Regions from separate parts of the Micromonospora sagamiensis genome, predicted to be linked through region 3. Evidence: riboswitches for the same ligand, from Rfam matches in the RefSeq annotation. Region 3 holds a riboswitch; each other region holds the start of a gene.

Region 1 (2,253 bases), 700 kb from region 3:
AAGGGGATGACGACGAAGCGCTGCCCGGTCACCGCCCTGAGGTGCCGCAGCGTGGGGTGGCCGGTCAGGAACGCCTTCTTCGCGGCGGCCGTGTCCCATGCCGCGTCGACCAGCACGATCACGTCGGGATCGCGTTCGGCGACGGTCTCCCAGCCGCTGTCGGCCCAGGCGCCGGTCAGGTCGGCGAACGCGTTGCCGACCCCGACCGAGGACATGATGAGGCCGGGAGTGCCGCAGCAGGCGCCCACACCCGGCGCGTCGGTCCCTTCGTCCCACCAGAGCAGGGAGAGATCACCGGCACCGTCGACCCGACCGGCGGCCGTGGCGATCCGGGTCCGCTGGTCGGCGATGAGCTTCTCGGCGCGGTCGGGTACGCCGAAGATGGCCGCGACGTCCCGGATCTCACCGAACACGTGGTCGATGGTCAGCTTCGCGGGTCGGTGCGGCGCGGGACAGCCGGCCGGGGAGAGGTACGTGCCGATGCCGAGCCTCGCCAGCTCGGTCCGGTCACCGGCGCCCTCGTCGCCGAAGGCACTGTGGAAGGAGCCGTAGACGAAGTCGGGCTCGGCCTCGAGCAGCTTCTCCTTCGCGGGGTACTTCTCGGCCAGCACCGGCACCGAGGCGTACGGGGCGGCGTACTCCGGCAGGATGGCGTCGTCCAGGTAGGCCGTGCCGGCCATCCGGTCCGCCAGCCCGAGGGCCAGCATGATCTCGGTGGCCGGCTGGTTCATGGTCACCGCCCGCCGGGGCGGCGCGGCCACCCGGACCGGCGTGCCGCAGTTGGTCATCTCGACCGCGGCGGCCGACTCCGGGGCAGCCGGGGTGGAGTCGTCCCCGGTGCCGCAGCCGCCGAGGAGGACGATGAGGACGGTCAGCGGCGCGGCGACGCGCCGGGACAGGGTGGACAGAGCGCGCTCGCGCATCGGGATTGCCTTCCAGCACCTCGTGGACGGGTCGTCACAGTGCCGTGGCCGGTCTCCTGGCTGACGGGAGGTGCGTCCGTGGCCGGCCTTCCCAGGCGCGTACGCCCAGTGACCTCATTTTCGACGAGGGCCGCGGACTCCCGATCACAGTGGCGAGGGCCGCACCGGTACTTCACCGGTTTCCCGTGCACCACGGCAGCGTCACCCTAGCCGCTGCCGCGCGCGGGTGTCATGGTGACGAAGACCACCCGCGTGGTCAGAGCACGTGTCGCAGGTAGCCCTCCACCGAGGCGGCCAGCACCTCCCGGCCGGGCCGGGCCCAGACGTCGCCGTGGAAGACCTCCACCTCGATCGGTCCGGTGTAGCCGGTGGTGTCCACCGCGCTCCGGAGCCCGCGCAGGTCGATGCAGCCCTCGCCGGGCAGGCCCCGACCGAGCAGCACCCCCTCGGGCAGCGGGGTGATCCAGTCGCAGACCTGGAAGGCCGCGATCCGCTCCCCGGCGCGGGCGATCTGCTGGTGGACCGTGTCGTCCCACCACACGTGGTAGGCGTCGACCACCACGCCGACGGCCTCCGTTTCGAACCGCTCGGCGATGTCGAGGGCCTGCCCGAGGGTGGAGATCACGCACCGGTCGGAGCAGAACATCGGGTGCAGCGGCTCGATGGCCAGCCGCACCCCGGCCGCCGTGGCGTGCGGCGCCAGCTCGGCGATGGCGTCGGCGACCCGCTGCCGGGCCCCGTCGAGGTCCCGGCTGCCGGCGGGCAGGCCGCCGGAGACCAGCACCAGCACCGGGCAGTCGAGGGTGGCGGCCTCCTCGATGGCCCGCAGGTTCTCCGCCCGCCAGTCGTCGGCGGTGAAGAAGCCGCCCCGGCAGAGTGAGGTGACGGTGAGCCCGGCGGCGCGGACCAGCCGGGCTGCCCGCTCGACGCCGTACGCCCCGACCGGCTCGCGCCACAGCCCGATGCCCGGCACGCCCGCGTCGGCGCAGGCCGCGACGGCCTCCTCCAACGGCCAGTTCATCGAGGTGGCCTGGTTGAAGGAGAACCGGGCCAGCCCGGCCGACCGGTCGACCCGGGGGGCGGTCACTGGGCCACCCCGGCGACGGTGAGGTACGCGCGGGCCCGGGCGGCGGCCAGGTCGGGGTCGGCCAGCAGCCCGGCGGCATCGGCGAGGACGAGCAGCCGGGCCAGGTGGGCCGGGGACCGGCCGGCCTGCTGGCCGCCGACCATGGTGAAGTGCTCCTGGTGGCCGGTGAGCCAGGCCAGGAAGACGATCCCGGTCTTGTAGTGCCAGGTCGGCGCGGTGAAGAGGTGCCGGGCCAGCGGCACG
Region 2 (2,253 bases), 2.8 Mb from region 3:
GGCCAGCCCCCGGGTGCCGGGCACCCGCTTGCTGACCGCGCCGCCGAACACCACGTAACCGGCCCAGCCGACCGCGGTGCCGACGCAGAAGAGCAGCCCGAGCCCGTCGACCGCCGTCCCGCCCAGGCCACTGATCAGCAGGACGCCGCCACCGGCCAGGACCGCCCAGAGCACGTCGAGCAGCCGGCGGCTGCCGGCCAGCCCCACCAGCAGCGGCCCGGCGAAGCCGATGGTCACCGCCACACCCAGCGGCACCCGGTGCAGGGCGGCGTAGAAGCTGAGGTTCATCAGCGCGAGCATCAGGCCGAAGCCCACCACCAGACCGCCGGTACGCCAGCCCAGGCGCAGCCCGGGACGGGCGAGCGCGACCAGGATCAGCGCGGCGAAGCCGAGCCGTAGCGTGGTCGTGCCACCGGGGCTGGTGCTGCCGAACAGTTGCTTGGCCACCGCCGCGCCGAGCTGGGTGGAGAGCATCCCGAGCAGCATCAGCAGCGACGGCGGAACGGCGTCGGGGTGACCGACCGCGTTGACGATCCGGGCGACGGTGGTGGTGGGAACCGGCTGTGGACGGAGGGCGTGCGCGTACATGCGCACCACCATGCCGTCCCGTCCGCCGGAGGGCGACCGGAATCCCGTCCTTCCGGCTACGATGCTCGACGGCACGACACAGTGAGGTGCCCCGCGCGAGCGGGGAGAATCGGGAAGCCGGTGCGAATCCGGCACGGGCCCGCCGCGGTGACCGGGGAGCCACCGTCCACGCGCACAGCGCAGCCACTGGTCCGGGAGGGCTGGGAAGGCGGACGGCACGGCGTCGATCCGGGAGTCCGAAGACCGGCCTCGCGTCACGCGCCCACCCCTGCCCGGGTGGGCCGAGCGCAGCGGGAGCCTGCCATGGACCTGTACGACGTCATCCACCGCCGTCGGGACGTACGCGCCCAGTTCACCGGGGAGCCGGTGCCCGACGACACCCTGCACCGGGTGCTGGCCGCGGCGCACGCCGCACCGAGCGTCGGCTACTCCCAGCCCTGGGACTTCGTCGTGGTGCGGGACGCCGACACCCGACACCGCTTCCACGAGCACGTCCGGACCGAGCGGGACGTCTTCGCCGCCACTCTGGAGGGGGAGGCGGCCGAACGGTTCGCCCGTATCAAGATCGACGGAGTGCGGGAGTCGACCCTGTCGATCGTGGTCACCCACGACCAGTCGCGGGGCGGGCCGGCGGTGCTCGGCCGGCACGCCATCGCCGACACCGGCCTCTATTCGACCTGCCTGGCCATCCAGAACCTCTGGCTCGCCGCCACGGCCGAAGGGCTCGGCGTCGGCTGGGTCTCCTTCTACCGGGAACCCTGGCTGGCCGACCTGCTCGGCATTCCCGCCGGCATCCGCCCGGTCGCGTGGCTCTGCCTCGGGCCGGTCACCCACTTCGAGGCCGTACCCGACCTGGCCCGGCACGGCTGGCGGCAGGCCCGTCCGCTCACCGCCGCCATCCATCACGACCGGTGGACGCCGGACGCCTGACCGGAGGCGCGACGGACCGCCCGAGCAGGCTGGTCGCCGCCGGTCCAGGCCCCGCCGGTCGGGGGCGGGGAGTTCGTCCCCGTCGCCCGGTTTGCGAGCTCCCGGACCGGGAAGTCGGTACGGGTGCGAGCACTACTGACGAAGATCGAGCAGGCGACCGGCCTGGACCGGGTCGGCGACCGCCTCCAGCGGGCGGTGCAGGCCACCCTCCGGCCGCAGCGCGTCCGTGACCTGCTGCACGGCGTGTGGCTGGGGCATCCGCTGCACCCGGCGATGGTGCAGGTGCCGGTCGGCGCATGGATCAGCGCCGCCGTCCTCGACGCGATGCCCGGCCAGCGGCGCGCGGCGACCACGCTGGTGGCGGTCGGTACGGCCAGCGCCGTGCCGGCCGCCGTCGCCGGGCTCAACGACTGGGCGGCCCTGAACCGGGAGCAGCGGCGGGTGGGGCTGGTGCACGCCGCCTCGAACACCATCGGGCTGGCCTGCTACGCCGGCTCGCTGGCCGCCCGCCTCAACGGTCGACACAACCTCGGGCGGACGCTGGCGTACCTCGGGCTCTCCGCGGCGAGCGCCGGGGCGTACCTCGGCGGGCACCTGGCGTACAAGCAGGGGGCACAGGTCAACCAGAGCGTCTCCGAGGCGAACCTGATCAGTGACGGCTGGCACCCGCTCGCCGACGTGTCCACCCTGCCCGACCGGGAACTGGTCACCCGCGAGATCGACGACGTGTCGGTG
Region 3 (2,253 bases):
GGCCGCCCCAGTACCGCTCGTTGGCGGCGAGCACCAGCCGGTCGCCGGGGGTCCAGGAGGTGACCCGGTACGGCCCGGTGCCCACCGGCCTGCGGTTGAACGCCGCCTTGTTGACGTCCTGCCCGGCCAGGGCCTTCGCCGGCACGATGCCGAGCGCGAGACGCTGGAGGAACGGCGCGTAGGCGTACCGGAGGGTGAAGATGACGGTCGACGGGTCGGGTGCGGTGACGGAGGCGAGCATGTCCAGGTCGGACCGGAGCGTCGAGTCGACCTTCGGGTCCAGCACCGCCCGGTAGGTGAAGACGACGTCCTGCGCGGTCAGCGGGCTGCCGTCGTGGAAGACCACGCCGTCGCGCAGCTTCGCCGTGACCGTCCTCCCGTCGGCGGACACGGTCGGCAGCTCGCGGGCCAGGGCCGGCACGAGCTGGTTGCGGGCGTCCCGGGCGACGAGGCCGTCGAAGATGAGCGAACCGCCGTCGACGCCGTAGTTCAGCACCGGGTTCAGCGTGTCCGGCTCGCCCGCCGTCGCCACCACGAGGGTGTCGGCACCAGCAGCCGTGGAGGTGGCTGTCGGGGTCGAACAGGCGGACAGGGCGAGAAGACCGGTGGCGACCATCGCCACCATTCGCGCAGACCCCAAGGGGCTCCTCTTTCCTGGTCGACGACGTGCCGCGGTGGCCGACGCACCGCAGAGGCCATCCTGACGCAGTTGCCAATGATGTGCAATAGCGGCCACGGAGGGACGGGCCGCTTGCCCCGCCGGGTGGCGGGTCGATAGCCTCTCGCCGTCAAGGTGCACGGGAAGCCGGTGGAAGACCGGCGCGGCCCTCGCCACTGTGACCGGGGAGTGACCTCCGACTTGCGCCACTAGGCCGACGGCCTGGGAAGGCCGGGGGAAGCATCGATCCGGGAGCCAGGAGACCGGCCTTGATGCACGGATCTCGTCCACGAGGTGCTGGAGAGGAAGGTCTTCGATGCACATCGCCGAGGGGTACCTACCCCCGGTGCAGGCAGCGGCATGGTTCGCGGCGTCCGCACCCTTCGTCGTCCACGGCAGCCGGGCTCTGGTCCGGCAGGTCCGGCAGGACCCCGAATCCAAGTTGTTGCTGGGAGCGGCGGGTGCCTTCACCTTCGCACTGTCGGCCCTGAAGATCCCGTCGGTGACCGGATCCTCGTCCCACCCCACCGGCACCGGCCTCGGCACGGTGCTGTTCCGGCCCCCGGTGATGAGCGTCCTCGGTGGCCTCGTGCTGCTGTTCCAGGCGGTCCTGCTGGCCCACGGCGGGCTGAGCACCCTCGGTGCCAACGTCTTCTCGATGGCCGTCGTCGGCCCCTGGGTGGCCTACGGCGTCTACCTGCTGACCCGCCGCCTCGGCGGCGGGCTCGACGTGGCGGTCTTCCTGGCCGCCGCGCTGGGCGGCCTGGCGACCTACTGCGTCACGAGCATGCAGCTCGCGTGGGCGTTCCCCGACCCGACGTCCGGTTTCCTCGGCGCGTTGGCGAAGTTCGCCGGGATCTTCGCCGTCACCCAGATACCCCTCGCGATCAGCGAGGGACTGCTGTCGGTGCTGGTGGTACGGCTGCTCACCCGGGTCAGCGGAGACGATCTGCGGCGCCTCGGCGTGCTGCGCAAGCCCCAGGAGGTACCGGCGTGAAGCGCTTCGGACGGGTCAACCTGCTCCTGCTACTGGCGGTGGTCGCGCTGGCCGCGGCCCCGCTGCTGCTCGGGCTCGGCGGATCGGCCGAGGAGCCGTTCGCCGGCGCCGACGCCCAGGCGGAGGAGGCGATCGTCACCGACCACCCGGACTACGAGCCGTGGTTCTCCGCCATCTACGAGCCGCCCTCCGCCGAGATCGAGTCGGGCCTGTTCGCCCTCCAGGCGGCGGTGGGCGCCGGCTTCCTCGGCTACTACTTCGGGGTCGCCCGCACCCGGCAGCGGCTGCGCGACACCAACGCCTCCGCCGACTAGTGTTCGCCCTCGACGTCGCCGCGCACACCGGTCCCTGGCGGCTACGGCACCCGGGCGAGAAGGCACTGCTGGCGCTGGGCCTGCTGGGCTGCGCGGTGATCCTGCCCACCTGGCCGGGAGCCGCGTTGGCGGGCACCGCCGCCGCGCTGCTGCTCGTCGGTCCGGCCCGGGTGCCCGTGCCGGTGCTGTTGCGGGCGGCCCGGGTGCCGGCGCTGTTCATCGCCACCTCCGCGCTGCCCCTGCTGGTCTCCGTGCACTCCCCGACCCGGATCGGCTGGAACCCG

Evidence for each region. Region 3 has a riboswitch for cobalamin ahead of IGA62_RS26080 (energy-coupling factor ABC transporter permease). Riboswitches for the same ligand answer to the same signal wherever they lie in the genome.
Region 1: it holds a riboswitch for cobalamin, as region 3 does, so the genes downstream of both, IGA62_RS30445 (ABC transporter substrate-binding protein) here and IGA62_RS26080 (energy-coupling factor ABC transporter permease) in region 3, are expected to answer to the same signal.
Region 2: it holds a riboswitch for cobalamin, as region 3 does, so the genes downstream of both, bluB (5,6-dimethylbenzimidazole synthase) here and IGA62_RS26080 (energy-coupling factor ABC transporter permease) in region 3, are expected to answer to the same signal.

The regions. Positions count from the first base shown of each region.
Region 1 is NZ_AP023438.1:6,786,557-6,788,809, forward strand. Features, by position in the region: gene IGA62_RS30445 (ABC transporter substrate-binding protein) at 1-923, opposite strand, end outside; cobalamin riboswitch at 953-1,133, opposite strand; gene IGA62_RS28915 (sugar phosphate isomerase/epimerase family protein) at 1,180-1,944, opposite strand; gene IGA62_RS28920 (dihydrodipicolinate synthase family protein) at 2,007-2,253, opposite strand, start outside.
Region 2 is NZ_AP023438.1:3,253,001-3,255,253, forward strand. Features, by position in the region: gene IGA62_RS14255 (EamA family transporter) at 1-588, opposite strand, end outside; cobalamin riboswitch at 671-840, shown strand; gene bluB (5,6-dimethylbenzimidazole synthase) at 892-1,518, shown strand; gene IGA62_RS14265 (Rieske 2Fe-2S domain-containing protein) at 1,642-2,253, shown strand, end outside.
Region 3 is NZ_AP023438.1:6,083,627-6,085,879, reverse strand. Features, by position in the region: gene IGA62_RS26085 (ABC transporter substrate-binding protein) at 1-640, opposite strand, end outside; cobalamin riboswitch at 775-944, shown strand; gene IGA62_RS26080 (energy-coupling factor ABC transporter permease) at 975-1,655, shown strand; gene IGA62_RS26075 (energy-coupling factor ABC transporter substrate-binding protein) at 1,652-1,969, shown strand; gene cbiQ (cobalt ECF transporter T component CbiQ) at 1,969-2,253, shown strand, end outside.